Regions from separate parts of the Pseudoalteromonas sp. NS-SX12 genome, predicted to be linked through region 3. Evidence: predicted binding sites of a transcription regulator. Region 3 holds the regulator's gene; each other region holds the start of a gene.
The links. The regulator FliA, encoded in region 3, starts transcription of late flagellar genes. The targets are predictions, from matches to a motif close to CTAAAGNTNNNNNNNNNNNNGCCGATA.
Positions count from the first base shown of each region.

Region 1 (11,083 bases), 170 kb from region 3:
TGCATTTAACCAACAAAATAGATTAGGACTGGATGCGGATGGTGAATTAGGCGGTGATTTGTTCACGATTCCTAGTGCAGGTGCATACGCATATGCAGCAAATACAGGTACGGCACAAGTTACCGGTACTGTTGAAGCAGGACACGGTAGTGAAATCCCTGCTTCTGATTTTCTAATTGAATACACAGCGGCAAACCAAATAACAGTTTCTGCACTTGATAAATATGGCGACCCCGTTGGTACGCCAATTGTAGCAACAGTAGCGGGCGGCGTAGCTAATGCGGGTAGTGCTGGTGGCTTTTTATATGGTTTAGAAATAAACCTTACTGCTGGTGCTGCTGTGGGAGATAAGTTTGAGTTAAAACTTAATTCAGAGGCGTCAACAAATATTCAATTAGCGACGAACAGACCAGAAGATTTGGCGTTAGCATCGCCGATCCGAACAAATAGTAATATTAATAACCAAGGTACAGGCAGTATTTCAGGTGGTACAGTCACGGATACAACGGCTGCAGGTTTTACAGCAGGTCCGCCTCCGTCTTTAACCAATGGCCCTATTACTATTACAAAAACAGCCAACCCAAATGAGTTTGATATAACGGATGGCACTCCAGCTGTTACAACAACTGTGGTACTAACGCCACCATATGACAATGTGTTAAATCAAGCTGGGGCCCCTTACAATACCTATGGTTTTGATTTTAGTTTAGAAGGCGCGCCAAATACTGGTGATTCATTCACGCTGGAATTTAATACAAACGGTTTTGATGACAATCGAAATGGTTTAATGTTGGCGGGACTGCAAGATAAAGAGCTAGTCAGAGCAAATATTGAAACATCGGCTGGTGGCGACAATCTAACGACATTGAATGAGGCTTACGGAAACTTAATTACTGATGTTGGTATCAGAACTTCGTCTGCTAAAACGAATCAAGTTGCCTTTGAAGCCTTAGCTAATCAATCAAATGCTTGGTACGAGTCTATTTCTGGCGTTAATTTGGATGAAGAAGCTGCAAACTTGTTGAGATTTCAGCAGTCATATTCTGCAGCTGCACAAATTTTATCTACCGCCAGAACGGTTTTCGACACCATATTGAATGCAGCGAGGTAAATCTAATGCGTTTATCAAATAACATTATGTATCAAAACAACCTTGATAAAATTTTAGATAATCAGCAGAAGGTTGCGATTGCACAAGAAAAGGTTTCGACTCAAACGCGTATTCTAACACCGTCTGACGATCCCGCCGCATCTGCTCAAGCGTTACTCTTTAGTGAACGCATTGATATAAATGAACAGTTTCAAAAGAATAATAGTTACCTGACGAGTAAATTAAAAACTGAAGAAAGTGTGTTGCAAAATATTAAAATCTCTTTACAGCGTGGGTATCAATTGACGGTTCAGGCCGGTAATGGTGCGCTTACAGAGCAAGACAGAGCAACGATTGCTGAAGAGATGAAGTCTATTCAAGCAACACTGTATGATTTAATGAATTCAAAATCTGAAGATGGAAAGTTTATCTTTTCAGGTTTTCAGGATAATGTACAAACCTATTCCTACAACGGTGCGACAGGCACTTATGATTATCAAGGTGACCAAGGTAATCATGAGATGCAATTGGCGGTTGGTATAACGTTGCGATCTAGTGATAATGGTATTGATGCGTTTGAAAAAGTGGACGCACGTCTAAACGTTAATACAAACGCGCCTGCAGTTGGAGGCGGTATCACTGGAGGTTCTGTTTTTGTTAAAGAACAAGCTCAGTTCGATGCATATCACAAAGCTAACTATGACCCTCTTGTACCTGCGAACAATAATTTACAAGTGACCGTTACCCCTGGGGCACCTGACACATACTCGATAACACTTGGTGGTACACCAGTTGCATCAGGTAACTATGATGGCGAGGCAATAAATTTCCAAGGTATGGAAATTGAGCTTTCTGGTGTCGCACCGGGAACAGCGGATTTTTCTTTAGCACCGCCGGAAAAGAAAAATGTATTAAATACATTAGAAGAGTTAATTACCGGTTTAACTACATCTGGATTATCTAATGATGCATATCAAGAGTTTTTGGCAGATGGTATAACCGGATTAACTAACGCGCAAAATCAAGTGTCTATTACTCAAGCAAATTTGGGCGGTCGATTAAAAGTTGCTGAGAGGTTGCTAGATTCGACTACTGATATCAATATTAATCACAAAGAATCTAAAGCAAATTTAATTGAATTGGATATGGCAGCGGCAATTTCTGAATTAACAAAAGAAGAGACAGCGTTGCAGGCATCACAGGCAACATTTGGCCGCCTTACTCAACTTTCACTGTTTGATTACATTAGGTAGTATTTATTTTTATCTATAAAAAGCGAGTTTTAAACTCGCTTTTTTGTTAATTTATCCCGTAAATTAGATGATTTTTTAAAAATTCACTAAAGCAAGTCAATTTATTGCCGATACAATAGTTAGCCATATTTCCATCTTAAATAAGTTTTTGAATAATTTAAAAAAAATTAAAAATTAAGCTAAAGGAATTTTTTTTCCTCCCGATAACAAAAGTAACTTCAAGAGATACTGAAATTTAAATTTCTAGCTCTTCGTTAAATATGAGAATTGAAAGTAAGTTATTTTTACTTCGGGAGAATGAGTCATGGCACTTTATGTAAATACAAACGTAAGTTCATTAAACGCTCAACGTCAATTAATGAATTCAGGTAATTCGTTAGATACATCTTTTCAGCGTTTATCATCAGGTCTTCGAATCAACAGCGCAGCTGATGATGCGGCAGGTCTTCAAATTTCAGACCGTTTACAATCACAGATTAATGGTCTTAATCAAGGTAACCGTAATGCTAACGACGGTATCTCACTAGCACAAACAGCTGAAGGTGCGATGGATGAAGTAACGGGTATGTTCCAGCGTATTCGTACCCTAGCACAACAAGCATCAAATGGTTCGAATACTGATGAAGACCGCTTAGCGCTTCAGGAAGAAATTCGCCAGTTATCTGAAGAAGTTAACCGTGTTGCTGCAGATACAACATTCGGTGGCACGAACTTACTAGATGGTACTTATGAAGCGAGCTTCCAAGTTGGTGCAGATGCTATTCAAACGATTGGCTTTAGCATGAAAACAGTTGGCGGCACGACTAACGGTCCTAATACTATGACAGCAAACGGTGGTTTCACCATGTCAGGTATTGCTGGAATTGCATCAGCTGTAACTGGTAAGTCGATGACAGCTCTAGCGGCTGGTATCAGTAACGTAGGTACTGGTGTAACAGCTGCAACTGCTGGCTTTACTAATATGGCTGCAACGGTTATCAGTGTATCGTCACAAGAAAATGCGCAGCAAGTGTTAGCAGCAATGGACTCAATGATCGCGGTTGTAGATAAAAAGCGTTCAGAGCTTGGTGCGGTACAAAACCGATTCCAGTCAACAATTCGTAACCAATCGAATATTTCTGAAAACTTGAGTGCTGCGAAATCACGTATTAAAGATGCTGATTTTGCACAAGAGACTGCTGCGTTAACACGTAACCAGATCTTACAGCAAGCAAGCCAAACAATCTTGAGTCAGGCTAACCAGCGTCCACAGGCTGCATTGAGTCTACTAGGATAAATTAAGAGAAATGCCCTTATCAAATGGGGTAGTAGATAAGGGCATTAGAAACGGATATTTAAAGCGGAGGCAACTGCTATAAAACATCCAAACAAGTAAGTATAAGAAACCCAAAGGTCTCTCGTACTAAATTGATTAAGCAAATATAGTACCAAGTATAAAGTAAGTTTATTGACACCGCTATATTTGCCCCTTACTTTCAATCTTTCTCTTTGAAAAGAGCCTTTATAAGGCTCTTTTTTATTTGTGGCACAGTTATTGAATTATTCTTTCTTGAACAAGATATGTAGGAAAATTTAGGCGGTTATTTGCCGCTTTTGTTTAAAAGTTGGCAATCATTTTCCTAGACCCTAATGGCAATGTTGCAAGTAATGCTGCGTTTACCGGGTTACTCATATCTAACATATTATAAGAGATAGATAGAGAGAGTAAGGTTATGGCTTTATATGTAAATACTAATGTAAGCTCGCTAAATGCCCAGCGCCAGTTAGATCGTTCTGGGAGCGACTTAGATACAGCGTTTAAACGCTTATCATCGGGTCTTCGAATTAATAGTGCTGCTGACGATGCTGCAGGTCTTCAAATTTCAGACCGATTACAATCACAGATTTTAGGTTTGAATCAGGGCAACCGAAATGCGAACGATGGTATTTCACTAGCACAAACAGCTGAAGGTGCAATGGAAGAAATGACTACCATGTTCCAGCGCATTCGAACATTGTCACAACAGGCTGCAAATGGTTCGAACACGGATGAAGACCGATTAGCACTGCAAGAGGAAATCCGTCAGCTATCATCTGAGATTAACCGAGTTGCAGCCGATACGACATTTGGTGGTCAAAACTTACTCAATGGTAACTATGAAGCTAATTTCCAAGTAGGTGCTGATGCAGTGCAAGTTATTGGTTTTAGTATGAAAACAGTTGGTGGTACCGCAAATGGGCCGAACAGTATGACCGCAAATAATGGTTTTACTATGTCAGGTATCGCAGGCATAGCTAGCGCCGTTGGTGGTAAAGGAATGAGCGTTTTAGCCGCTGGTATCAGTAACGTACAAACAACATTAACAGAAGCGACCGTTGGGTTTAGTAACATGGCGGCGACGGTAATAAGTGTGTCGACACAAGCGAATGCACAACAAGTTCTTGCGGCAATGGATGCGATGATTGCTGTTGTAGATAAAAAGCGTTCTGAGTTAGGTGCGGTTCAAAACCGTTTTCAGTCAACGATTAGAAACCAAGCTAATATCTCAGAAAATCTAAGTGCTGCTAAATCACGAATTAAAGATGCAGACTTTGCCATGGAAACAGCGCAATTAACACGAGCACAAATATTACAGCAAGCGAGTCAGACAATTCTCGGTCAAGCAAACCAAAGACCACAAGCTGCGCTAAGTTTGCTGCAAGGTTAAATTTAATTTATTTAAAAAGCTCCCTAATGGGAGTTTTTTTATGCCTATTAAAAAAAATTAAAAAAATTGCTAAAGCAAATTCTAAAGATGTCGATAAGCCGACTAGAACACCTATTTTAGGATTCTAAATTGGGCTTTTTAAATAAGTAGGGGTACTTATTTAAACTGCACTTTAGTTAATAAAGCGGAGGCAATTATGGCTTTATATGTAAATACAAATGTGAGCTCTTTAAATGCTCAAAGACAATTAAGTCAATCAGGTACTAACTTAGATACCTCATTCCAACGATTGTCGTCAGGTTTGCGTATTAATGGTGCAAAAGACGATGCTGCTGGTATGCAGATTTCGAACCGACTTACAGGTCAAATTAACGGTTTGAATCAGGGTATTCGAAATGCAAATGATGGTATTTCTCTATCACAAACTGCTGAAGGTGCGATGGATGAAATTACCAGTATGTTCCAACGTATGCGTACACTCGCTCAACAGGCGTCGAATGGTTCAAACACGGATGAAGACCGTCTTGCACTGCAAGAAGAGATTCGTCAACTTTCATCTGAAGTAAACCGTGTTGCTGAAGATACAACGTTTGGTGGTCAAAACCTGTTAGATGGCTCTTATGAAGCCAACTTCCAAGTAGGTGCCGATGCAATTCAAACCATTGGTTTTTCAATGAAAGATGTTGGTGGCACGGCAAATGCCATGAGTGCGAACAACGGTTTTACTATGTCGGGTATTGCATCAATAGCAACAGGTGTAACTGGCAAAACTATGTCTACACTTGCTGCTGGTATTAGCACCGTCAGCTCAACGATTACAGAAACAACAGCATCTTTTACGGCTTTTGGTGCCACCTCTATTTCAGTGTCATCTCAAGTAAACGCGCAACAAATACTAGCTGGTATGGATTCTTTGATTGCCGTTGTTGATAAGAAACGTGCAGAACTAGGTGCTGTACAAAACCGTTTCCAATCATCAATTCGAAATCAATCGAACGTTTCAGAAAACCTTGCAGCTGCTCGTTCACGTATCCGTGATACTGACTTTGCTGCTGAAACAGCTGCATTAACTAAGAATCAGATCTTACAACAAGCAAGTAGTTCAATTCTAAGTCAAGCTAATCAGCGACCACAGGTGGCATTATCTCTCTTAGGTTAAATTAATTGACCACTGGAAAAACATTTTCCAGTGGTCAACTATAATTACTTAATAAGCTAAAGGTATTGGTATGAATGTTATAGAATCAAACCTGGCAGTCACACAGAGTGATGAGCTAAAGAAACAGCAAGGGTTTGGTGGCGTATCTGAGAGTCAAAGTGACGACAAAACTAGACCAACTGGTACAAATCTTGCTGATTCAGAAAAAGACCTTTTTCAAGAAGAGGTCAAATCGAAGGAAGATATATTTGCTGAAATTAAAGCAAATTTAAAAAAGATAAATGAGTTTATTCCTGTACAAGCAACAAGCTTAGTATTTGAGTTTGATGAGCTTGGCGAACCGCCGGTAGTAAAAGTATTGGATAAGTCTAGTCAAGAAGTCATCAGAGAAATACCACCTAAGGAATTCCGCGAAATGGCTAAAGCTTTAGACGAAGTAGCCGATAGACTTACTAACACCAAAGGCGTTTTGTTTAACGACACGGTGTAGCAAATATTTAAAGGTTAGAGGTAGTTATGGCGAGTATCACATCAGCAGGGGTTGGTTCAGGGCTAGACCTTGAAAGTATCATCAAAGCGTCATTAGATGCCGAGAATATTCCTAAGTTACAAGCTTTTGCTGCAAAAGAAGAAGCTATAACAGTTGAGCTTTCAGCGATTAGTGAAGTGAAGTCAGCAATGACACAACTTCAAGATGTAATCAAAAAATTAGCAGATGTAGATAACTTTACAAAGCGTACCGCTGAATTAAAGCAACCAGCTTCGGGTGATTTGATCCGCGTTTCCACTAACGATAATACCACTCCGGGGCGTTTCAATATAGAAGTAATGCAGCTTGCTCAGGGCTCTAGAGCGGTTTCTAACACTGGTTTTTCGGCTGCTGATGATGTTGTGACTGCTAGTGGAGGAACACTAAGTTTCGCTGCTGGAAGTAAGTCATTTGATTTAACACTCGATGCAGGTGCCACGCTCGAAGACGTTAGAAATGCGATTAATGACGCTAACGACAACTTTGGGGTTATTGCCAATATTGTCAATACTGGAACTGAATCAAAATTAGTCCTTACATCAAATGAAACCGGTACAGGCAATGATCTAGTTGTTACAAATGATACTGCAGAGCTTGATGCTATTTCAACCGTAGCTAATGGCGGAGGGGCAGGTGGGCTTGGTATTGCTGCCGAAGATCAAGCGCAAGACGCAATTATTAAGGTTGATGGGCTAACAGTTCAAAATAGCACTAATACTTTCAAAGATGCTGTACAGGACATGACCATCACAGCACTGAAAGAAAGTGAAAACAACGAAACCTCTCGCATCGATATCGATTATGATAAAAGCGGCGTATCTACCCTTGTCGATGAATTTATATCTAGTTATAACAATCTAATCGGTCAACTCGGATTTCAAAGCAGAGTTGGTAAACCACTCAACGGTGATGCAACGATTAGAACGCTTGAAAGTCAGCTTAATTCGATGTTATCAACTACAGTTCCTGGTGTGGAGCCATTCGAAACTATATTTGATGCGGGCTTGGGAATTAATAAAGAAGGCTACTTAGAAAAAAGTACGCTAGTAAGAAGCTTAAACACGGCACTTGATGAAAATTATGATGAAGTTGGCGAGCTTTTTGCAGGTGAGAATGGTATTGCCAAACAGTTTGAAACGCTTCTGGATAATTATGTGTCGTCGAGTGGTTTGCTCAAAGAAAGAGAAACTGATCTTAATCTTAGACAAGAAGACTTAGAAGATGATCTAGCTAACCATGATTACCGAATGGAGCAATTAGAGATTAGGTTGCGAAAGCAGTATTCGTCACTTGATGTGCTGTTGGCAAATATGCAACAGACGCAAACCTACTTGTCAGCTCAACTTTCGAGCTTACCAGGTTTTACCAAATCAAAATAAATGGGTAACTTATGTATAACGCTAAAGTAAAGAATTACCAGAAAGAAGCATTGAAAACACGTGTTGCTGGTGCAAATCGTTATCAGATCATTCAAATGCTAATGATGGGCACATTAGAAAAACTAGTGTTAGCAAAGGTGTCTATTGAACGTAAAGATCTTGCAGCTAAAAGTGAGAATATTTCTAAGGCCTCAGCCATTATTAATTCTTTACGAGATTGCCTAGATTTTGAAGTTGGTGGTGAAGTAGTCGAAAACCTTTATATGCTTTATACGTATATGCTTGATACATTACTTGATGCAAGCTTAGAAAATAGCGTCGAAAAAATCGATGAAGTTGCAGGTTTAATTAAAGAGATTAAATCTGGTTGGGACGCGATTCCCGTTGAAGTACGAGATGAAGTATTAGGTTCTTCGTCTCAAGGTGCTAGTGTTGGATAATTTCTCCGCTGTTAACAGCAGTCTTGAACAGCTCAAGGCTGCAATCGAATGTGAGGATTATGAATCGGCGAATGAGCTTGCATTAGCTTTTGACATAGTGATAAAAAAATTATTTCAAAATAAGGAATTAATTGATCAAGATTTGCAGTTAGTGCTGGTAGATTTTTCCCGATTGGTATCTAATTTGCAAGAGAAGCAAAAATTGGTTGGCAAAGATATTGTTAAGTTAAAACGAAGTTCAAGTCATATTAACCAGTATCTGCAGGCAAAATAAAATGGGAAAAAAAGATATATGCTCTCAATTGAACAGCAACTTCAAGCATTGGAAGAACAGCTAAAGAGAAGATGTAACGAAGCAGAAAAAGAACAGATATTTGTTGATGCTGGCAATCAGCGATACAAAGAAAATTTAACGGCATTTCAAACTTACTTTCCTGATATTTATGAAAAATTTCTGACTTATAACCCAAGTGATAAATTCCAGTTTATCCTTAATTCTAATGGCTCAGTCAATATCATAGATCATGATACTGGAGTACCTATGTACTCTGAGGATCCAGTTGAGCAGTGTAAAGAGCAGTGTCAAAAAAATATCGACTCGCCAATTATTGGTAGAACAGATCACACGGGCGTGGCACTGATTGAGAATGTGTCAGACTTCAGACATGTCGATTTAATGGTTGATTTGGGAACCATTTATAACAAAGCAAAAGATAACCTCGAAGATAACAACAAGCTCGGCGACAGCATACCTAGCTTAATGGTGTTTGGTGTGGGCTTAGGTTACCACTTAGAGCAACTAATTGATGCTACAACCAGTGCTTATATCAATATATTTGAGCCGAATGAAGATTACTTTTTTGCCAGTCTATTTGTGTGTGATTGGGTAACTATTCTTAATAAAATCGATAAAAAAGGATGCTATTTATATTTAGGTATTGGCCTAACTGAGTCTGAAATTTATCAAGCTTTTTATAATCGCTCTCGAAATATTAGTGTGGCAACTATTTGCCATGCTTGGTTTTACCAACATTATCCATCATTTTCAGTAAACAAATGGATAGCGGAATTTAAAACAAATTTTCATCAGTTTTTTGCCGGTTTTGGCTTCCTAGACGATGCAATCATGGGGGTGGCGCACACATTAGGTAATGTGAAAAACGAATTACCTATGATGGGTAAATTTAAAACAGACGATACCATTGCACAGTTACCTGCCTTTATCATTGCAAATGGCCCCTCACTTGACGCTGATATTGAACGTATTAGAGCGCTTCAAGATAAGGCGATTATTTTCTCATGTAATTCGGCATCTACCGCTTTAGTAAAGCATGGCATAGTACCTGACTTTCATGTGGCTTTGGAGCGTACAAAGTCAACCTATACATTTTTAAAAGAGCATTTGCCAGAACATGCTCGCGCTAAAATGAATTTACTTACCACTAATGTAATGCATCCTGATGTATCTCAACTCTTTAATTGGACTGGGATGGGCTTAAAAAGCGGTGAAACAGGTACCCAAATGTTGCAGGTTGAGCATTATTACGATCAAAGGTTGTCTAGTAACACTTTATCTTTTTGTAACCCTTTGGTTGGCAACACCGCATTAAGCTTTGCCTGTCATTTAGGATTTAAAGAGATTTACTTGTTTGGCGTTGATAATGGTTTTATTGATGAGGCACACCACCACTCTAAATCAAGTTTTTACTATGATGAAAAAGGTGACACTGTTGTAAAACCATATAGGCATGGCAAGAATATAGCGCTACCAGGGAATTTTGTTGAACGTGTTTTGACTGATGAGTTTATGCACGTTGGTAAAGTGCAAATGGACCGTTTGTTAAAGTCTTTTGAGAATACTGGTCTTAACTGTTACAACGCAAGTAACGGTGTTGCTATTGAAAATACAATCCCGCTTCATTCAGAAGATATTTTACTAGGCGAAATGGCGCTAGAAAAAGCCCAGGCAATTGAATATATCAAGAGCACATGTTTTGACGTTAAAAGTAACTATGATGCGGTAGAAGCCTATCTGGGTTATAGCGACTTCAATGCTTTATGCCAAACAATGAGCGAGATTCTTCGTCAACCGTTCTCAAATCGTCTTGAGGCGCAAAATGTTTTGCTTCAGAGCTTGCGTTACTTGTATTCATTTAAAGATTCTCCAAAGCATTTATTACTTTATTTGCTATTGGAAGGCGAAGCACTGTATGTAACATCATTGTTGATTTCATTACTTTATAACTTCGGTAGTGACGAGGAAATAGTGCCTTATTTTGATGAAGCAATTGAGCGTTGGGCGTTATTCATAGAATCAGCACCAAACTTGTACCAAGAGTTTTCTAAAAAGCCAAAGTAACTATAAGCGGAGGTAACATGATAAAAACGGAACGTTTTTTTCTGCGAGAGTTAGAAGAGAAAGATGCAACGGTGCGTTACCTCTCTTGGTTTAGTGATCCTGTTGTAACTCAATTTATTGAAAGTACACCCAAAAGCTTATCCGAAATCAAATTATTTATTGCTGAAAAGTTGCAAGATGATAATGC
Region 1 is NZ_CM170634.1:85,900-96,982, reverse strand. It holds gene AC2IOM_RS00505 (FlgK family flagellar hook-associated protein) at 1-1,111, shown strand, start outside; gene flgL (flagellar hook-associated protein FlgL) at 1,117-2,343, shown strand; gene AC2IOM_RS00495 (flagellin N-terminal helical domain-containing protein) at 2,648-3,619, shown strand; gene AC2IOM_RS00490 (flagellin N-terminal helical domain-containing protein) at 4,056-5,030, shown strand; gene AC2IOM_RS00485 (flagellin N-terminal helical domain-containing protein) at 5,227-6,189, shown strand; gene AC2IOM_RS00480 (flagellar protein FlaG) at 6,260-6,679, shown strand; gene fliD (flagellar filament capping protein FliD) at 6,706-8,097, shown strand; gene fliS (flagellar export chaperone FliS) at 8,109-8,537, shown strand; gene AC2IOM_RS00465 (hypothetical protein) at 8,530-8,811, shown strand; gene AC2IOM_RS00460 (motility associated factor glycosyltransferase family protein) at 8,830-10,896, shown strand; gene AC2IOM_RS00455 (GNAT family N-acetyltransferase) at 10,914-11,083, shown strand, end outside.
Region 1: a site for FliA is predicted at 5,100-5,126, ahead of AC2IOM_RS00485 (flagellin N-terminal helical domain-containing protein). Genes of this name have one in related genera too.

Region 2 (11,083 bases), 1.2 Mb from region 3:
AAAACCGATTGTTTCCAAGAAATTTTGTCATTCAAGCCCAAATAAGCTATGGAAGCCATCCATAAAGTATCGTGTAGAATCCATATAAGATATCTGTAACTATGATCTCGATCCCATTCAATCAAGAAGCTGAAATAGAAGTTTCCTAACAAAAAGAAAAAAGCGGTTACACCTGAAAATAATGCTCCCTGCTTATCTTTTAAAAAAAGCAAAACTATAAAAGAAAAGATTACTAGTAAAACAAAATAGTTGCCTGCATAAACAAGCAACTCAACAATATCCATTTACTTATCCGTTTTATCAGGATCACCACCATTTCCACCGGTACCTGGCATATAAGAAAATTTATCTACTGTTTTCATAATTATCTCCTTGTAGTTGTTTTGCCTTAAGGCACCTTTCAAATTACTGAAATTATTGAAAAACACAAGTACTTTTTCATGAAAAATTATTTCATTTTATGACATCTGGCGATTTAAGTTCCAAATTTAGGAATACAGCGCCGTTTGATCACTCTTGGCTAACTCATATGCAGTGCCATCTTGAAACTTAATAACGCGATCTGCACAGTCAAAATAGTGATCATCATGGCTGATAAGTACTAAAGTAAACCCTAATTGCTTTAAATAAGGTAACAGTGAGCGGTAAAAATAATGCTTGAACTCAGGGTCTTGCTCGGCAGCCCATTCATCTAACACTAATATGGGCCGCATTTCGGCAATTGCATTAATCAAGGCCAAGCGTTTTTGCTGCCCAGTTGAGAGAAAAACTTCAGTAAATCGCTGCTTTTCAATTTTACTTAACTTATCCATGCGCATTTTAAACAAGAGCTCAATAACTAAAGCTTCATCTGGCGCACCATTTGGCCCAACGAGACGCTCAAACAAAAAGTATTGGGAATAAACAATTGAAAAGTTACTTTTGTAATACTCTACCAACTCAGTGTCATTACCGATTAAATCATTTCCGCATGTTATCTGCCCTTGTGTTGGTGTATAACTACCCGTTAATAGCTTGGCAAAGGTCGTTTTACCACTGCCGTTTCCACCCACTATAAACACGACTTCACCTTGCTTTAAGGTAAAATCTATTGGGCCAAGTGAAAATACCCCATTATTTCCTTTGTAATGATATGTGACACCTTCTAATTTAATCGGAAATGGATTGGGTGATTGCTTAGCAGATGCAAAAAACTCGGTCGAATACTCAGCGAGGTATAAACTTTGTATTTTACGGTATGCTACCTTTGCATCCATAACTGTTGGGATAAGCGAAAACGCTTCTTGTAATGAGGTACGTAAAAAAAACAGCACTAATGCAAAACCAATCAACTCGCTCATATCAACTGCAAACCATTCGGATAAATAAAATAAAGCGCATATTGTTGCTAGCACTAAAAAGACGCCCCAATTGCCACTCAACACCCAATAATCAAACGAGCGAATATTAAATTGCTTAACTGCTAACGCGCTTTTTAAAAAATCCATCTGATAAAAGCGTTGCCGACGAATACTATTTAAAGTCATTTCTTTATGACCATCAACCGCAGCGCAAAACCCTTCATAAACTTGGTCTTGTTGATAACGGGCAAGGTGTTTAATTGCATTCATTCGCTTTAGTAAAACAAAAGTCGCGCCATAACCACACACCAAAAATAAAAAGCAGCTGACTGCCAACTGAGGAGATAAATAAACCAGATAAGCAAAACCACCAAGCAGTAATAAACCGTGGTAAAAACAAAATGGCAAAATCGTAAAAAAGTTACTTAACGCAGGCACATCTGCTGTTAAAGCCGACATTATTTTTGCCCGCCCTATTTGTTCAATAACCTCTGATGACGTATCAAGAATGCGTTTAACAAGCATTGCACGCAGTTGATACATAATATTTTGCGCGACACGATTAAAAATAAGCTGAGAAGCAACACCTGTACAAAACAATAAAAATGCGAAAAGCAAAGCATTCAACAACACAGTTTTATCTAATTCTGCTAACGCAAGTACTTGATGAAGTGCTGCAATTGTCAATACACCAAATACTGCGCAGGCAGCACTGGCTATCGAGCTAATAAGCAAAGACCATTTAAACTGGGAATATAGATTTTTTAGCATACAGGGCAATGTAAAAAAGTAACGCCAGCAGTGCTGGCGTTAGGGAGTGGTTACATTTTTGGTGAGTTATCAGTTTCGTTATCTGTACCACCACCAGTGCCACCGGTACCTGGCATATAAGAAAATTTATCTGCTGTCTTCATAACTAAATCCTTCTATTAAAACTACTGCTATTTAAAACTACATCTTTGGTGTGTGATCAGTTTTGTCGTCACTGCCACCGCCATTACCGCCACCACCATTACCACCGGTACCTGGCATATAAGAAAATTTATCTGCTGTCTTCATAACTAAATCCTTCTATTAAAACTACTGCTATTTAAAACTACATCTTTGGTGTGTGATCAGTTTTGTCGTCACTGCCACCGCCATTACCGCCACCACCATTACCACCGGTACCTGGCATATAAGAAAATTTATCTGCTGTCTTCATAACTAAATCCTTCTAATAAAACTGCTGCTATTTAAAACTACATCTTTGGTGTGTGATCAGTTTTATCACCAGAGCCACCACCATTACCACCGGTGCCTGGCATATAAGAAAATTTATCTGCTGTTTTCATAACTAAATCCTTCTATTAAAACTGCTGCTATTTAAAACTACATTTTTGGTGTGTTATCAGTTTTGTCGTCAGAACCATTGCCACCACCAGCTCCACCGGTACCTGGCATATAAGAAAATTTATCTACTGTTTTCATAATTATCTCCTTGTAGTTGTTTTGCCTTAAGGCATCTTTCAAATTACTGAAATTACTAAAAAACACAAGTACTTTTTCATGAAAAAGTACTTCATGTTATGACAAAGAGGTGTTTGCCTATAAAACAAACACCTATTTATTCAGTCTCCATGCAAGTAACTGTTTACTTTGCGATGCTTGCAGTACCTTCAACGTTTAGTTGCTTAGATTTATCGAGTGACCAAATACTCTCTTGGTCACCAAAGTAAGCGCGTTTTTCAAGACGTTGATATGCTTTAAAGTAAGCAAATGCCGTTATTAATGCGCATACTTCGAGCGTTATTTGCGACAATCCAGTTGCCGGCCATAAACCCAATGTGGGGATCACTAATGCAATAATCGACGTTAGCGGCACCCATAAGCAAACGACAATGCTCAATTTAATCAATACCATTGCGGCGCTCGTTGCGCCTTTGTAAAAACTTAAACACAGCGCACCAATAAAGCAGCTGTAGTAAACCCACATATACGCCGCATTAATGTTAATGCTCAACCATTTGGTCGCCGCAAAACAGCTTATTACACCAAGTAATGACCCCAAACACACACCAACAGTTAGGTTTGCCATAAAGCGAACCGACTTTGTTTGCCCTCCTTGCTTTTGGCGACGTTTTTCAAGCCACAGCAAGTTGCCTGTATAAAACAACAACGCACCCGCTAACCCCATAATAAAGTAAAGCCAGCGTCCAAAATTGCCACCGTAGCTGCCAAAATGCAGAGCAAAGAATGTACTTACTGCGCTGCCCCACACACCTTGGTCGCCGTTTGCGACACTGCTGGTTTGTATTTCAAGTGTATACGGGTGCATAAAAATAAAATCGTTATTTGGTCCTCGCATAACTTGATTTTCATTAACCAAAGAAATAGCCGCATTGGCGCGTGCGCCATTTAAACCCGACAAACGAATTTCACTCACAGAATAACCGGGGGCATATTCCTTAGCCTTATTTATGTAATCTGATAAAGTCGGTAATTCAGCCAAGGAATATTCAACCTTGCTTGGCGGATCAGATGGAAACATTGGCTTATCGCCATATACTTTTGAAAGCCCTGCATACAAAAAATCGTGAAACGCAAACACCACCACAGTGAATGCAATAATGATATGAAAAGGTAAACTCGCGATGCCTACTAAATTATGGGTGTCTAGCCAAAAGCGGCTCGCCCCTTTTTTTGTGCGCAGTGCGAAAAAGCTTTTAGTTAATGTAGGCAATAAAAAAATCACCCCAGACACTAATGCAACAAAATATAAAAATGCCGCAAACCCCATTATAAACTCACCAAGGATATGATGCCCCGCTACATCGCCTAAAATACCGCCAGTTCTATGCAGCATATCAACCAGTGCTGAAAGCTCATTTACATTGGCATCTTGTGTGATTATCTCACCGTTTTGGTCAATACTGGCATTAACCACTTTGTCATCAAGCCGTAAACCGCGGCCTTGACCTTGGCTATACCATTGAAATGGCGAATGAGCCTCATCAAAACGTATGGTGAGTTCTTTTTGTGCTTGCTCGTTCTGCGCTAAAAGCTTTGGCAGTGCCGACTCAATTTTTAAAAACTCAACTTGTTCAAGCTTTACACTTGGTGGTGTGGCCCAATCATCAATGGCCATTCGAAACATGGTAATGCTGCCAGCAAAAAAGCCAATAAATAAAAACAGCCCTGCAATAATGCCCGTCCATGTATGAACGTTTTGATAGACCCTTAAAATATCACTTCTTACTTTCATAGCGTGCTCCTTAGTAATACCCAAACGCTATAAACAAACACATTCGCTAGGCCTAGTTTAAGCCAAGCGACTTTGCCACTTTTAAATAAGTACACAAAGGCAATAACACACAACCAAATTGGCGTAATTAACCACATATTAAATTGCACACGCCACAATGCGCGCTCGTTTGATAGGGTTGTTGTCAGATTATCAGGGCCAAACCATGCAAAAAGTGCTACCAGCCCATAACTTAAGAAAAGCCCCAATACCACGCCCGCCAGTGTTTTTGACCACCAGTCAGGCTGAATCTTATTTTGCTGCCGACTAAGTTGTTCACTCACGTTTTATTCCCCTTTAAAAATAGCGCCATCAATGGCAAAGCAATCACACACAGCATAATCACCATTAGGCCGATAAATAGCGAGGCACTAACAGCGTATTTAGCTGCCATTAGCACAAAAGCAAGCAGCAACATAAGGTAGGCGATTGGACGCAATTTTTTTGCAAGCGGTTTAGTACGTAACAGCTGATGTTTATTCGATAAATACAACAAGCCAACCGCAAACAACATGATTGTTGCAGGCAACACAATAAAATAACTCATTAAACGCCCCGTTAAACTAGTTTAAAAATTAAATAAATTTAAATTGATATGATAATTATTTGCATTTAGAATTCGTTACGTATTCATAATACTATTAATATCTTACAAAGGAAATCCCACAAATGCCTACAGCAAAGTCAATTGCTAGTTTTAAACTTAGTACCCTTACGTTAGTTATTTCAGCAAGTTTATATTCCGGCTTCACCATTGCAGAAGATGAGCAAGAATTAGAATCAATCGAAAAAATTATCGTGATTGGTGAAAAAGCGGATCGTACCTTAAAAGACACTGCATCGAGTGTATCTGTTATTACCGAAGAAACGCTGCGTTCAATTCAAAACATTACGGTAAGTCAGGCGGTATCTGAAATTCCAAATGTGGTTGCATTAACTGGTGCAGTGCCTGACATTCGAGGTGTATCTGGTAACGGCTCAGCAAGTGGCTTTAATGGCGTAACCGGCGGGGCTCGTGCGCGCGTTTCAACATTAATTGACGGCGTTGCCGAGCCCTTTATGGCTGATTTAACAGGTGATAGTGGTATTTGGGACGTTGAACAAATTGAAGTATTTCGTGGTCCGCAATCTACCAGTAATGGCCGCAACAGCTTAGGTGGCTTAATTTACATTAAAACCAAAGATCCTAGCTACGATTGGGAAGGTGCAGCACGTGTTGGCTATCGCAACCAAGATCAATATATTGATACGTCAGTTATGGCTTCTGGTCCATTAATCGACGACCAACTTGCGTTTCGTTTTACAGGCCAATTACTGAGCGGTGAATCGTACGATAACAGTGTAATTTATGAAAGCCACAATCCAACATTTGACTTAGATGAATTAAAAACAACACGACTAAAAGCAAAGTTACTGTGGGAACCATCAGCATTAGAAGATTTTTCGGCACTTTTCACTGTTTCTGATAACCGTGAAAAAGGCGATACCGGCCGTAAATATTTCACAGCAGACAACCCTTGGGATTATATTCCAACAGGTCAACGTTATATGGATACAGACAGCACAACGGTAAGCGCTAAGTTTGACTATAAAGCATCAAATAATATTGCATTTGACTTATTAGTTGCAGGTATGGATTACCAATGGGGCTTTGATAGTTATGACCCAGACATTACGCGCCAGCAAACACTAACAACCGAAGAACAAAACCTTACTATCGACGGCAAGATGCGCTTTGGGTTAGACAATGATGCGTTTTATGGTTTTGTTGGCTTAGCTTATTTTGAGCGTGAGCAAGATTATGAGAGTGTTGGCGGGTCAATTTATCATGGCCATGATGAAAGTGACTCAAAAGCATTGTACGGTGAAGTTAATTTTGAGTTTGCCAATGCCTTTACTCTAATTGTGGGTGGTCGTGTGGAAAAAGAATCACAGTATCGCGACTATTTTGAGAATGAGCTATCGGTACTTGACCAAGACAACACCATTACTCTGCCAAAACTGGTACTGCAATATGCCATTTCAGATGCGACAACAGCAACAGTGAGCGCGCGTAAAGGCTATAACTCAGCAGGCGGCGCACTCGATTGGTTTGCGGGTGAATACTATTATTATGATTCTGAATCGGTTAATACCTTTGAAACAGGTATTCGCTCTAGCCTAAATAATGGCAATATTAACGTAAGCGCTAACCTTTTCTACAATGACTATTCAGATTACCAAGCAACTAATTTACAGCGCCGTATTTCAAATATCGACTCGGTCGTTACATACGGCTTAGAAGCCGAAATCAGCGCGATGGTAACGCAAGATCTTCGCTTAAACGCAGGTCTTGGCTTAATGAACTCAGAAATAAAAGATGATAGCCCACAATACGAAAGCATTAATGGTAACGAACTCAGTTCGGCACCGGGCATTACAGCTAACTTAGGCGCAAGTTATTGGTTTACCGATGCCTTATCTGCCAAAGCATCCGTGTCATTTGTTGATGATTATTACGGTGAAATATCAAATACAGAAGAGCGCATCGCAGGCGATTACACGGTAGCGCGTGTCTCGCTTAACTACGAGCTTGAAAACTGGATCATCAATGCGTTTATCAATAACTTAGCTGACGAAGAAGCGGTTACGGTTTACGAACCAGCAGGTCGTCGTTACCCTGACGGTTATGCTGCGGTTGTTGACCCACGTACATTTGGTGGCTCGATCACGTATCGCTTCTAAAAAAATAACCATAAAAAACCCCGCAGTTGCGGGGTTTTTTATTTAAAGCGTTGACCTTTGTGGTCTAATTTGACTATAAATCAATTGGTGTCGATTCTTTTGCTTTACCTTGCATAATCGATATTTCAACCCGACGGTTACGGCGACGCGACTCTTCATCAACATTCGGCTCTAACGGCCTGGTATCTGCTCGACCAATTACCACCATGCGACCTTTATCAAACGACGGTACTTTTTGCATTTCCGTTGCTACCGCAACAGCGCGCTTAGCAGAAAGATCCCAATTATTAGTGTAAAGCTCGTTGCTCACTTGAAAATCATCGGTATGACCCGATACCGTAATTTCGCCGGGCACATCATTTAGTAACGCCGCTATTTCTTGAATAATTGGCTTAAACTGTGGCTGTAAAAATGCACTACCCGATGGAAACGAGCCATTTTCCCGAATACGGATTACAATTTGCTGACCGAGCGATTCTAATTCAATTGCGCCATCAATAATTTGTTGCTCCAGCTGTTGCGCGATTTTTTTAAGTAGCTCGTTGGTTTTTTCTTGCTGCGCTTCACTGGCGGTTTGTTTAGAGGTACTTGCCGATTCACCACCTCGGCGATTACCGCGTTGCTCTTGCCTACCACCTGCACTGTCTTCTTCACCGGCTTGAAATTCAAGCATTTGCTGAGTCATTTCGACGGTTTGCTGCTGAATTGTTTCTATCGGCGTTGGGTCGGGCTTGCCTGGACGAAACTCCATAGCAATAACGCTAGTACCTTTTGGAATGTCTTTAACTTCAATCTTATTTTGTACACCAAATGCAAACTTCATCGAGCCTGCAATCTGCTTAAACTTCAGTACATCCATTTCTGAGAAAGCTAATAACAATACAAAGAAGCACATTAATAGCGACATTAAATCAGCAAAGGTGCCCATCCACGCCGGTAATCCGGGGGGCGGGCATTTACACTCTTCTGCTTCGTCCGACATCGTCTACCCCTCAGTATCCACTTGGCGTTTAGACTCTGCTAAATAGTTTTTCAAAATACCTTCGATCACTTTTGGATTTTGGCCATCTTGAATACCTAAAATAGCGTCTAAAATTAAGCGCTGATTGAGTTGCTCTTCGTCTTTGCGGTTTTCTAATTTAGCTTGAATTGGAATGGCGATTACGTTCGCAAGGAATGCACCATAAAGTGTTGTAAGTAAGGCAACCGCCATTGCTGGACCGATGGCTTTGGGGTCATCCATGTTCGATAACATGGCTACCAGACCAATCAAGGTACCAATCATGCCCATCGCAGGCGCAACATCACCCAGAGCTTTAAATAATCCAGCACCAGCCTCATGACGTGTTGTGGTTAAACTAATATCTTTTTGCAACGTGGCACGCACGACATCAGCGTCATGGCCATCTACAAGCATATCAATGCCTTTACGCATAAAAGGGTTAGGGATATCAGCTTCTTCTAGTGCTAAAAAGCCGCCTTTACGGGCAGCATCTGCCAGCTCTACTGATTTTTCGATAAGTTCTTCTGGCGCTTCAATTTTAAACATAAAGGCCTTACCGGCGACTTTACCTATGCCAAAAAATTGCCCCATAGTGTAGTTAGAGAGTACAACAAATAATGAACCACAAAATACAATGAGTACTGAGGGCACATCGACAAACATGCCAATATCACCACCCATGACCATTGCCATCACAATGAAACCGACTGCACCGACAATGCCTATAACCGTTGCTAAATCCACTTTGACTCCCAGTTGTAATACTTATAAACCAAGTTTGGGTTTTAAATTTGAGGCTCAATATGCTTGCGTGAAGACAAGATACCGTAACTATTATAATAATTTACTTTTATTTATCGGCAAGCGCTAGCAAAGTATTAGTAATTTATTTTGCATACATCAACTTAGCTTTCAATAAAAACAGTGACATGATATCAGCCCCAGACAGAATCACCTTAATACTGCTAGCAATAAAGTTTAGCTGCATTTATGACAAATTTATGCGCTCTAACCCAACCTTTAACAAATTAATTTAGCTCAAATAAGAGTAAAACAAAGCGTTAAAGCACATTCGTTAGGATATTTAGCAAGTTAAATTGAATTAGCGCGGCAATAACCATAAAATTAGCCAATTCTTTTTTACTTTGCGTGGCAGGTAACTTATGGCGAGCAAAAAGCCTGAAAATTTAAGCTTCGAAGAAGCCATTTCAGAACTTTCAACAATTGTAACTGAAATGGAACACGGTGATTTGCCTCTCGAAACAGCGTTAAAGCAATTTGAGCGTGGTATTGCCCTCGCCTCAGCTTCATCACAAAAGCTTGAGCAAGCACAACAAAAAGTGCAAATCTTGATGGGGCAAAATGACAATGCCCAACTTGTGGATTTTAACCAATAGGCGTTCAATTGAATTCTGTCGACTCTATAATCTCTGCGTATTTGCCGCGCATTGAAGAAAATTTGAGTGCGCTGACCCCAGCGTCACATCACACGGATGAAAAACTAGTAGCCGCATGTCGCTACAGTTTATTAAATGGTGGAAAACGTTTACGACCGATTTTGGTTTACCTAACAGGTGAATTATTTAACGCCGACAACGCCGACCTAGACCGAATTGCATGCGCAATTGAGTGTATTCATAGCTATTCGTTAGTACACGATGACCTGCCAGCGATGGATGATGATGAACTGCGCCGTGGCAGACCAACATGCCATATTGCCTACGATGAAGCGACTGCTATTTTAGTGGGCGATGCACTACAGTGTTTAGCATTTGAAACCATTACTGAATCACAATTTAATGGCACTACTGTTAACAACCAGCTAAAAATCGTAAACACGTTAGCAAATGCGTCTGGATTATTAGGTATGTGCGGCGGACAAGCACTTGATATTGCGGCAACCGATTCGCTAATTACCCTTACTCAACTTGAGCAAGTACATAAATTAAAAACCGGTGCACTGCTAAAATCGGCAATTAAGATGGGCGCTCTTGCCGGTAATGCCAACGAATTAGAAATTGCGGCACTAGCACGCTATGCTGAAGCAATTGGCCTTGCATTCCAAGTTCAAGACGACATTCTTGATGTTGAAGGTGATACGCACACTTTAGGTAAACCACAAGGGTCAGACATCGAAGCCAACAAAGCAACCTACCCCGCTTTACTAGGCATTGAAGGCGCAAAAGATAAAGCGCGAAATCTTGTGAACCAAGCAATTAACGCTTTGTCTGAAATAGATGCCGATACAGGTCGACTCAAAGCGATTGCAGAATATATAATTGCTAGAGATCACTGATCCCTAGTACGCCAAATAAGCGATAACAATAAATTGGCGACTCATTTTTAGGATAGAATTTAAAACATCATGACATTTGATAGTAGCAAGTATCCATTATTAAGCTTAGCGAATACGCCAGAGCAACTGCGCGAAATACCGCAGCAAAACTTGGCTGAGCTAAGCGATGAACTGAGAGAGTACTTACTTAACTCGGTATCACAAAGTAGTGGGCACCTCGCCTCAGGTCTTGGCACCGTTGAGCTAACTGTGGCGTTGCATTACGTATATAACACACCATTTGACCGTTTGATTTGGGATGTTGGCCATCAAGCATATCCACATAAAATCTTAACAGGTCGCCGTGAGCAAATGCATACCATTCGCCAAAAAGATGGTTTGCACCCATTCCCTTTCCGTGAAGAAAGTGAATACGATACCTTTAGCGTAGGCCATTC
Region 2 is NZ_CM170634.1:1,790,485-1,801,567, reverse strand. It holds gene AC2IOM_RS08395 (hypothetical protein) at 1-284, opposite strand, end outside; gene AC2IOM_RS08390 (cyclic peptide export ABC transporter) at 489-2,111, opposite strand; gene AC2IOM_RS08385 (PepSY-associated TM helix domain-containing protein) at 2,974-4,584, opposite strand; gene AC2IOM_RS08380 (hypothetical protein) at 4,581-4,907, opposite strand; gene AC2IOM_RS08375 (hypothetical protein) at 4,904-5,170, opposite strand; gene AC2IOM_RS08370 (TonB-dependent receptor) at 5,293-7,347, shown strand; gene AC2IOM_RS08365 (flagellar motor protein MotB) at 7,421-8,329, opposite strand; gene pomA (flagellar motor protein PomA) at 8,333-9,094, opposite strand; gene xseB (exodeoxyribonuclease VII small subunit) at 9,514-9,747, shown strand; gene ispA ((2E,6E)-farnesyl diphosphate synthase) at 9,789-10,646, shown strand; gene dxs (1-deoxy-D-xylulose-5-phosphate synthase) at 10,716-11,083, shown strand, end outside.
Region 2: a site for FliA is predicted at 9,206-9,232, ahead of pomA (flagellar motor protein PomA). Genes of this name have one in related genera too.

Region 3 (11,083 bases):
TTCATCATTTACGTCGGTTGCATTTGACGAAAGAACTCTTTCTTCACTCATTTTTAAGCTCCTATCCAATGTGGATATGTATTAACTGCTACTAACTAAACGACTTAGCGCTATGCGTCATCGTCTTGGCTATCTAAACCTTGATCTAATAATTCAGTCATTGCTGATACATTAATTAAAGCACACATTTTCTCTTTAATTAATCCCGCTAGCCATGGTCTACGACCACCTTTATCACGCCATTTAATATCTTGATGCGATAAACTGACATTATCAATTAAACGCTCAGCTAACAGCCCCCAGTTAGATTCACCTAACATTATAAGATACTGATAGTTTAGCGCTTCTTCTAACTTTTTGTTATATTTTTCTGGCATTACCCAACGCGCTGAATCAACTACGTTGAGCTTTTGTTCACGATGAAGCATCACCCCTTTAAACCAATCTGGCTTGCCAAATATTTGATTTACTTCACCTAATTGGTAGATTCCACCTAATGCCTTGAGCGGCACAGCAAGCGTTAAGCCTGCAACTTCAAAGTAAAGCGCCTGGAATTCGTCATCATCATATGTGGCATCTTGCGTGCGTGCTGGCGGTAACGCAACTTCAACCGCTTCAACTACCTCTACCTTAACTTCCGGTACAATTACAGGCTCTTTTACAACTGGCTTTGCTATTACCTTTTCAGTTGTAGCCTGCTGATGCTCGGCAGCTTTAACTTCAACGTCACTTAATAAATTTTCAACTGGGTTGGCGACTGAGTCGCGCGCAATATCTTCTTGCAATAAGGCATCTAGATACTGCTTCATTACCTTTTCATTTGCAAAAAGTTGCTTAGTCATTCACTGCCTCTTCAATGTGTTCTAGCAAAGAAGTATAAGCAAATACCCCGCGTGATTTCGGACAATATTTGTGTGGTGCCTGCATGGCTAAACTTGCATCTCGTAATTTAGTATCGACCGGAACAACGCCCGGCCATACTTTTTCGCCATAAGTGGCACGTAATTTTTTATATGCTTCAAGTGACGCTTTAGTGCGCTTATCGTACATAGTGGGCACAATCGTATAGTTATACGATTTATTTTGTGAACTTTGCATTAGCTCCATAGTGCGCATCATACGGTCTAGGCCCTTTAGTGCTAAAAACTCCGTTTGCACAGGAATTAATACGCGGTTGCATGCAGCGAGTGCATTAACCATTAATACACCAAGTACTGGTGGGCAATCCAAAATCGCAACATCGTATTCGTCACTAATTTTATCGAGTGCATTGCGCAAAATAAGGCCCATACCACTTTTTTTACCGAGACTTCTATCTAGTGTGGCAATTGCCATAGTAGCTGGCAAAATATCTAAATTTTCTACCCCTGACGGGCACAGAGATTGCAAAATTTCTTCACGTGCCATGGTTTTACCACGTGAGAAAATATCAAACACACTCACTTCTAGCTCTTCAGAGTCAATACCAAAATAATAAGTCAATGACGCGTGTGGATCGGTATCAATCAGCAACACACGTTTACCACGAGACGCTAATAAGCCTCCCAAGGTGACTGTGGTTGTGGTTTTACCCACACCGCCTTTTTGATTTGCTACCGTCCAAATTTTCAAGCGAATACCTATTGTTCTTGTTCTCGGGTTGTTATGCGAATACCACCATTTGGTAATTCGATTACTTTAAGTGAATCGTCTTTTTCTGCATCCTGCCTTAACTTCTCCACCGCTTGCTCAGTGGTTTGTTTTGCGTTAGCTGTTATCTCAGTTTCACCGGTTTCTGGCAATGCATATTTTGAAATTGCGATCACCACCTTGCGATTTTGTTGACGCCCTTGTTCGTCATTATTATCGCTAAACGGCGAGTACTCACCATACCCTTCAATAGCCATTCTTGCAGGGATTATGCCGAGATACTCAAGCCATACCAGCACTTCGGTCGCACGGGCTACCGATAAATGCCAATTAGAACGAAATACTTCATTATTTATCGGCTGATTATCAGTGTAACCACGCACTCTTAAGTAGTTTCGGTTAGCATTTAAAATTGGCAGTAATGAACGTAAAACAGTTCTTGCACGTTCAGTGGCAACCGCGCTACCGCTGGCAAACAACAAGCTTGAACTCAGCTCTATGGTAAGCCAATTCATGTCTTTTTCTAACTGCGCTTGCCCCGCTTCAATTTCATCAGATATCGCTTTTTTAAGCTCTTCTTCAAGCGCATCGAGCGGCTGGCCTAAATACTTTTGCTGTAAATTACTCAGCTCTCCTCGCCCATCGACAAGTTCTGGCCCTTTTTCTTCATTTACAATACTAATGCCGTGCAGTTGCGAATCAACTTTTGGTTCGTTGCTCGTAAGAATGCCTTCACCAGATACGCCTTTTCCCGTACCTTTGCTAAATTGGTCTGTTGTTTTAAACACATGAGAAATTGTGTCTGACAACACTGAAAATTTTTCTTCTTCGATAATGGCCATCGCGTACATCACAACAAATAATGCAAACATTAATGTCATATAATCGGCGTAAGAAACTAGCCAGCGATGTGTGTTATCGTTTTGTTCGGTTTGCTTAAAAGGCTTAAAGCGTGGCATACACGACTACCTAAACAACGACTTATTATTTTTTTCGATTAAGTACGCCGAAAGCTTTTGTTCAATGGCATTAGGCGTATCACCTTGAAGAATGCAAAACATCCCCTCAGCTAACATCTGATGATAACGGCAATGTTCATCCACTAAATAAGCCAATTTATTGGCAATTGGAATATAAAGAAGATTGGCAAAGCCAACACCGTAAATAGTAGCAACAAACGCAGTGGCAATACCCGCACCTAACATATCGGGTTGTTGAATAAAGTTCATTGCTTGAATAAGACCGAGTACGGCGCCGAGAATACCGAGAGTTGGACTGTACCCCCCCATGGCATGATACACTTGGCTTGACTCGTTAAGTGCATTGCGACGTTGCAAAATTTCGTTTTCCATGGTGTCAAAGAACTGCTGCTCGTCACTGCCGTCAACAAGCAAATTTAGGCCTTTTGATACAAAGTGATCTTTTTCATCAATAGCAAGGTTTTCTAACGACAAATAGCCGTCATGACGTACTTTTGCCGCCCAGTTTTTTACTTGCTCAATGCCTTTTGCAAAATCATGCTTAGGTGGCGTTATCACCCAAGGCAGCATTTTAATGGCTGTGGTAAACTGGTATTTAGTTGCCTGCAACATTACCGCGCCAAGCGTACCGCCAAACACAATTATGAATGCTGACAAATCAAACAAATTCGCCAGCACACCACCTTCAATGGTATACCCTAAGCCAATTGCTACAAACGCTATAATCGCACCAAAAACGGCTAGTTTATCCACAACCTATTTCCGTGTTGATATGTTTAGCAACGTCATCCAATGCGATGCTTTTCTCGCTTAAACCAGCACTTGCAACTGCTTGGGGCATACCGTATACAACGCAAGACGCCTCATCTTGTGCCCAAATTTTAGAGCCCGCCTGTTTAAGCATACGTGCGCCATCTCGGCCATCAGCTCCCATACCAGTAAGTACAATTGCCAACACTGAGTCACCGTAACTTTTTGCTGCACTAGCAAAAGTGATATCAACGCTTGGTTTGTAAGTGACACGAGCGCTATCATCTTCATAGATTTTTAGCTTTTGATTGCCGCTACGACCTTCAACTAGCATTTGCTTACCACCAGGTGCTAAATATGCAACGCCTGGTCTGAGCAAGTCGCCGTTTTCTGCTTCTTTAACTTTGATTCGACAAAGTGAATCCAATCGCTGTGCAAATGCCGGTGTAAATGCACCTGGCATATGTTGAATCAACAAAATTGGATGAGGAAAATTGGCTGGTAACTGCGTAAGCACTTTTTGCAGCGCAACCGGACCACCTGTAGAAGTACCAATTGCCATTAACTTATATTGTTTACCAGATGCTTTTGGTCTTTCGCTTTTAGTTGCCGCACGCGAATCAGCCGGTGTGGAGCGAGCAGCAAAGGTTCTATCAGGCTGACGTAACGTTGAGCTAGTGCTGCGCTCAGGTGTTGCTCTTGCCGTAGACGCTTGATTTAATGTTGCACGCTGTGGTCTAAAACCACCTACTCGGCGACGGCCTATTTCTTTAACTTTTTGTTGAAGTACTTTCGTTGCTTCTTCTTTGTCGCGAGCAATATCTTCAAACTTTTTAGGTAAAAAGTCTAACGCGCCGGCATCAAGTGCATCAAGCGTTGCACTTGCTCCATCATGCGTTAACGAAGAGAACATTAATATTGGTGTCGGCGTTTGCTGCATTATTTGCTTTACAGCGCTAATACCGTCAAGCACAGGCATCTCAATATCCATTGTGATAACCGATGGTCGTAATTCGGCAGTTTTTTCAACCGCCTCTTTACCATTGTTAGCTGTGCCAATCACTTCAATATTGGGATCTTGACTCAAGATTTCACTCACACGACGGCGAAAAAAACTTGAATCATCTACTACTAAAACCCTAATTGTCATTAAGTGCTCTCTTACTTTTTATTGCGACCTTGGCCTGCGTAGTGCTTTAACAAGCTTGGTACATCTAAAATTAGTGCAATGCCACCATCTGACGTAATTGTTGCGCCCGCCATACCCGGCGTACCTTGCAATAAAGCATCTAATGGCTTGATTACCACTTCTTCCTGACCAATCAAGGAATCAACCACAAAGCCCATTTGTTGCGTACCTAATTGCACAATAACAACATGCCCCTGCGAACGCTTTTGTTCGCTGCGAGGATTCCGTAACAACCATTTTTCTAGATAGAACAACGGAATCGCTTTATCACGTACGATAATCGTTAGCTGCCCATCAACTAGATTTGTTTTAGTAAGATCTAAGTGGAAAATTTCACTTACACCGGCGAGTGGTAATGCAAACGTTTGCTGACCAACTACGACCATTAAAGTAGGTAGAATAGCGAGCGTCAGTGGTACTTTAATTTCAAGTACTGTGCCTTTGCCTTTTTCTGATTCAATATTCACTGTACCGTTTAATTGGGTAATTTTGGTTTTAACCACGTCCATACCCACGCCACGACCAGAAATATCAGAAATCTCTTCTTTGGTAGAGAAACCTGGCGCAAAGATTAAGTTATACGCTTCGTTGTTTGACAGTCGAGCTGCCTGGTCGGCATCTATTACACCTTTACCAATCGCTATACTTTTCAGCTTTTCTGCGTCCATACCCGCACCATCATCTTCAATGGTAAGTAAGATATGGTCACCTTCTTGTGATGCTGACAGCGTCACCGTACCGGTGCGTGGTTTGCCTGCAGCTTCACGATCGTCTGGCATTTCAATACCGTGATCCACCGAGTTACGTACAAGGTGAACTAGCGGATCTGCAAGTGCCTCAACAAGGTTTTTATCTAAATCTGTTTCTTCACCAACTAGCTGTAAATTAATTTCTTTTTTCAAGCTGCGAGCTAAGTCACGTACAACGCGAGGGAAACGGCCAAATACTTTTTTGATTGGCTGCATCCGGGTTTTCATTACCGCGCCTTGTAAGTCTGCGGTCACCACATCTAAATTAGAAATGGCTTTACCCATACTTTCATTACTAACGTTAGCACCTAAGCTGACAAGTCGATTTCGAACCAATACCAGTTCGCCGACCATGTTCATGATTTGGTCAAGGCGTTTGGTATCAACACGCACTGTCGTTTCAGCCGGTGGCGCTGCCGGTTTAGCTGGTGCTTTACTTGGCGCTGCAGCTGGTTTGGCTGCACTTGGCGCAGCAGGCTTAGCAGCTGCTGGTTTTGGTGCTGAAGCTTGTTGTTTCGCCGGCGTTGGCTTAGCCGCAGGAGGTGGTGTTGGCGTTGCCGGTTTTGCCGCTACCGCATCAGTATTAAATGATTTTTCAGCAGTGCTTGGCGCACTACCCTTGCCATGAAGTTCATCAAGTAGGGCTTCGAATTCATCTTCGGTAATGTCTTCATCGTCACCCGATGAAGCCGCTGGAGCTGCACTTTCTGGCGCACTTGTCTCAGACGCGCCACCGAATGAACCAGCGCCATGTAATTCGTCGAGTAAGCTTTCAAATTCATCATCAGTGATTTCATCAGAGTCGCTACTTTCACTCGCTTCTGGCGCTGCATTAGAGGCTGGGCCATTACCAGAGCCGTGTAACTCATCTAATAAGCTTTCAAATTCTTCTTCTGTGATATCGTCAACGCTATCGCCAGAAGATTGTGCTTCATCACTTGGCGCATCAGCATCAAATAAAATATCACCAAACGGGTCTTCTTCGACAGCTTCTGGTTCGACAATTTCTTCTGCTGGCGCTTCGGCTACCGGTGCTTCATCTGCGCTTTCAGGCTGACTAAGTCTATGTAGTTCTGCCAGTAGCTGCGGGTCAGCAGGATCGGGCTGAGCGCGATTTTGAATGTGAGCAAACATTTCATTGATGGTATCAAGTGCCTGTAAAATCACATCCATTAATTCAGGAGTAACCCTGCGTTGGCCTTGTCGTAAAACATCGAAAATATTTTCTGCGCCGTGACATGCATCGACTAGCTCTGTCATAGACAAGAAGCCAGCGCCCCCTTTTACGGTATGAAACCCTCTAAATATCGCATTCAGTAAATCAGCATCTTCTGGATTATTTTCCAGTTCAACTAACTGTTCTGAGAGCAACTCTAAGATTTCACCGGCTTCGACTAAAAAGTCTTGTAAAATATCTTCATCGACATCAAAGCTCATGCATTTTTCTCCGATTAGAAGCCCAAACTAGACAGCAGATCGTCTACTTCATCTTGACCTGAAACCACATCTTCACGTGATTCAGCATTTATAATTGGACCTTCAGCTACTTGGTCTAATTCACCATCAGCAACCATTTGTTGTTCTTGTTGTATTGTCGTTTCAGGCGATTCATCATGTTCTACAGGTGTGCCAAACACAGTTAACATATGAATCAGGCTATCCTCGACTTCTCGGACAAGCTCGATTACGCGTCGAATAACTTGACCTGTGAGGTCCTGATAACCCTGGGCCATGAGCACTTCTGTCATTAATGCATTTAATTTATCAGAATTTGTTTTTGCTTCGTCCATAAAGCCGTTTAGCTCATGACATAACACTTTAAACTCACCAACTTTAAGATCTCGCGACATTAATTTGTCCCATTTGGGCTTAATATTGTTGAGACCTGTTTGCAAGTTATCGGCAATAGGCAGCGATGCTTCAACGGCGTCCATCGTTGTATTCGCAGCTTGCTCTGTCATTTCCATAACATAATTGAGACGTTCTTTTGCGTCAGGAATAGACTCAGTTGTTAACGCCGATAAAGTGGTATCAAGTTGAAAATTTTTCAATGAATCATGCAGTTGACGAGTTAGTTTGCCTACCTCATCAAATAATTCATCTTGCTCAATTGCCGTAACTTGCTTTAGCAGCTCTTGCGCTTGTTGTTGCTCATCGTTTTCAAGAAACGCAACTAGCTGCTTAGCTTGTTCTAAGGTAATTTGAGGCGCAGCACTTGCTGACATAAACCTCTCCTTCCCGTTAGCCTAAACGCTCAAAAACTTTATCAAGCTTTGTTTTAAGCGTTGCTGCTGTAAATGGTTTAACGATATAACCGTTTACACCTGCTTGCGCTGCAGCAATGATCTGCTCTTTTTTGGCTTCCGCAGTTACCATTAGTACCGGTATGTGTTTTAGACTGTCATCCGCGCGAATCGCGCGCAGCAAATCTATACCTTGCATACCTGGCATATTCCAATCCGTAACTACAAAGTCAAACTCTTGGTTTTGCAGCATTGGTAGCGCAGTGCTACCGTCGTCTGCTTCTTGCACGTTTGTGAAACCAAGATCTCTTAACAGGTTTTTAATGATTCTTCTCATCGTTGAAAAGTCGTCAACTACAAGAATTTTCATGTTTTTATCCAAAATATCCTCCAGTGAGGTATGCACCTAATTGTTTACTTACTACTTTTATTCTATATCCAGTCATGGACTTTTGCTTTAAGGCGCACCATGGCCTGACTATGTATTTGGCTCACTCTTGATTCACTCACTTCAAGAATTAGCCCAATTTCTTTTAAATTCATTTCATCATTGTAGTAAAGTGACAGCACTAACGCTTCTCTTTCTGGCAAAGTTTGTATTGCCTCTACTAACGCTTTATTAAATTTATCCTGTTGAATATCAACTAATGGATTTTGTTCTTTATTGCCGAGCCCTGCGTCGATGACATCTTCATCAACACCGAGATCTTCAATGCCGATAATTTTACCATTGCTTATATCCCTTAGAATATGATGGTACTCATCTAACGTAATATCAAGTTTTTCAGCTACTTCACTGTCTTTTGGTTCACGTCCGAGTGATGATTCTAGCTGATTGATGACCGCGGCGACTTCACGGGCGTTTTTATGTACTGAGCGAGGTACCCAGTCTCCTTTACGCGTTTCATCAATTATTGCACCGCGAATACGAATACCCGCATAGGTTTCAAAGCTCGCACCTTTACTGCCATCAAAGTTCTTAGCAGCCTCAATGAGTCCTATCATGCCTGCCTGAATGAGGTCTTCGACAATAACGCTCGCCGGTAGACGCGCTAAAATATGGTAGGCAATGCGTTTAACCAACGGCGTATGCTGTTCGACAAGTTGCGATAATTGATTTTGATTAGCATAGGCAGCGGTTCTTTTCATAGGCGTTCCTAATTACTAACCAGTTTCTCAATGAAAAACTCTAGGTGTCCTGACGGCTGATTTGGAATTGGCCAGCTCGCCGCTTTAGTTGCAAGTGCTTTGAACGCAATTGCTGCAGGCGATTTTGGAAATACGTCAACAATGGTTTTTTGTTTACGAATCGCTTTTCGAATATTTTCATCAAATGGAACTGTTGCGACTAGCTCAAGCGATACATCTAAAAAGCGGTCAGTTACTTTTGATAATTTTGCGAAAAGCTCTTGGCCTTCTTTTAAGCTGCGTACCATGTTCGCAACTATTTTAAATTTGTACACACCGTGCTCACGGCTTAACACTTTAATCAGTGCGTAAGCATCGGTTATTGATGTTGGTTCATCACACACAACAACAAGCACATCTTGTGAAGCGCGGGAAAAACTAAGCACCATATCTGAAATACCGGCCGCAGTGTCAACGACTAATACATCATAGTGTGAGTCTAATTCGCCAAAAGCGCGAATAAGGCCAGCGTGTTCAGATGGTGTTAATTCCACCATATTTTGAGAGCCAGATGTCGCAGGTACAATTTTCATACCATACGGCCCTTCAACTAAAATATCTTCGAGGTCACATTCACCTGAAAGCACGTGAGAAAGGTTACGCTCTACACGCAAACCCAGCATTACATCACAGTTTGCTAAACCCAAATCGGCATCGAGTACCAGTACTTTTTGGCCTTGCTGAGCCATGGCGATTGCCATGTTTAGAGAGACATTGGTTTTACCAACTCCCCCTTTACCTCCAGTTACCGCAATTACTTTTACAGCCTTGTTGTTGTTTTTCATTTTCCGCAGGCCACTAGCTTGATCTAATTCTGGGTTAATCATACATTCCTACTGCTTGATGCGCCATGCTTGATGCACGTCTTGCTTGCGCGTTTGTTCGTTTTGCATACAACTGCTGAGCTTTGCTGACCAATTTTTCCGCATTTGCCACACGAATGTCCTCTGGTACACGCTGCCCATTGGTAAGATAGCCTATTGGCAGACGATTTTGAATGGCTACACTGATAATTTCACCTAAACTTAGACATTCATCAAGTTTTGTGAAGATACAACCACTTAACTGTACCTGTTTGAACTGTTTAATCGCCTCTTGCTGTACTTCAAGCTGTGCTGTTGAACTTAACACAAGGTAACTGCGAATATCTACTCGGCTATTGCGCATTAAGGTGTTAAGTTGCTCAGTCAAACGTATATCTCGTTGGCTCATTCCTGCTGTATCAATTAATACTAGACGCTTATTTCTTAAATGATAAAGAATTTCAGTGAGTTCTTCTGCATTTTTAACTTGCTTTACTGGGCAGCCAATAATACGACCATAAGTCGATAATTGCTCATATGCGCCAATACGATAAGTATCTGTTGTGATTAGCGCGATATTGTTGGCGCCAAATTTTTGTGCGCCAAGTGCAGCTAGCTTTGCAACTGTGGTAGTTTTACCTACACCAGTAGGGCCAACTAGCGCATATACGCCACCACGACGCAAAATCTCATTATTTGCAGTGTATAGCTGTTTGCTCAGCATATTAAGTGTTTCTTGCCACGCTTGACGCGGTGCAACGTCATCTGGAATAAAACACGCAAGCTGGTCCGCTACTGCTTCACTGATACCCATACCTTTCAAACGGTCGAGTAAAAGTGCACGAGTTGGGTCACGGCGCGCCATATCTTCATTCATTAAGCCAGAAAGTTGGTGCTCAAGTAACTGTCTGATCGATGCCATTTCATCACGCATCGCTTGCATTTCATCAAGCGACTGAGCTTGGTTGCCATAACTGCTTTGCTGCTTTGGCTTAGCAAAGCTATCAAGGGCATCTTGCTTTGTCGATGTGAGTGAATCATCGTCATCAAACCAATTACGAGGCTGCTTTGGCTCAGGTGCTTTATCAAATTGAGGTGATTTTTTCGCTTGGCGCTCAAGTAATGCCGATAAACTATCTGCTACCGCTGCTTGTTTTTCAGGGGTCGCTGTTTGCGGTTTTGGCTTAACAAAATTATTACTAAAACGAGGTTTTTCTTCGCTTAACTTAGGCGCTGCAGGTGCAGCTTGCACTGACTTTTCATAATCAACAGCTGCCACAATTTCAACACCATCAGCCATGCGCTTATTTGACATGATAACTGCATCAGGACCTAGCTCATGCTTTACTTCATTCAATGCGCTGCGCATATCTTTAGCAAAAAAACGTTTAATTTTCATGTGACACCTCGTCTCTACTTATCACTGTTGACCGACTGAGCAAACAATTTTGATCTGTTTTTCTTCAGGTACTTCCTGATATGACATCACGCGCAAACCCGGTAGGCTGTGTTTCACAAATCGCGATAACACGCTGCGCAACATACCTGATGT
Region 3 is NZ_CM170634.1:2,978,731-2,989,813, forward strand. It holds gene AC2IOM_RS13850 (chemotaxis protein CheW) at 1-51, opposite strand, end outside; gene AC2IOM_RS13855 (chemotaxis protein CheW) at 111-842, opposite strand; gene AC2IOM_RS13860 (ParA family protein) at 835-1,611, opposite strand; gene AC2IOM_RS13865 (flagellar motor protein MotB) at 1,620-2,588, opposite strand; gene AC2IOM_RS13870 (flagellar motor protein) at 2,595-3,362, opposite strand; gene AC2IOM_RS13875 (protein-glutamate methylesterase/protein-glutamine glutaminase) at 3,355-4,509, opposite strand; gene AC2IOM_RS13880 (chemotaxis protein CheA) at 4,521-6,734, opposite strand; gene AC2IOM_RS13885 (protein phosphatase CheZ) at 6,749-7,522, opposite strand; gene cheY (chemotaxis response regulator CheY) at 7,539-7,922, opposite strand; gene AC2IOM_RS13895 (RNA polymerase sigma factor FliA) at 7,973-8,689, opposite strand; gene AC2IOM_RS13900 (MinD/ParA family ATP-binding protein) at 8,698-9,555, opposite strand; gene flhF (flagellar biosynthesis GTPase FlhF) at 9,548-10,930, opposite strand; gene flhA (flagellar biosynthesis protein FlhA) at 10,952-11,083, opposite strand, start outside.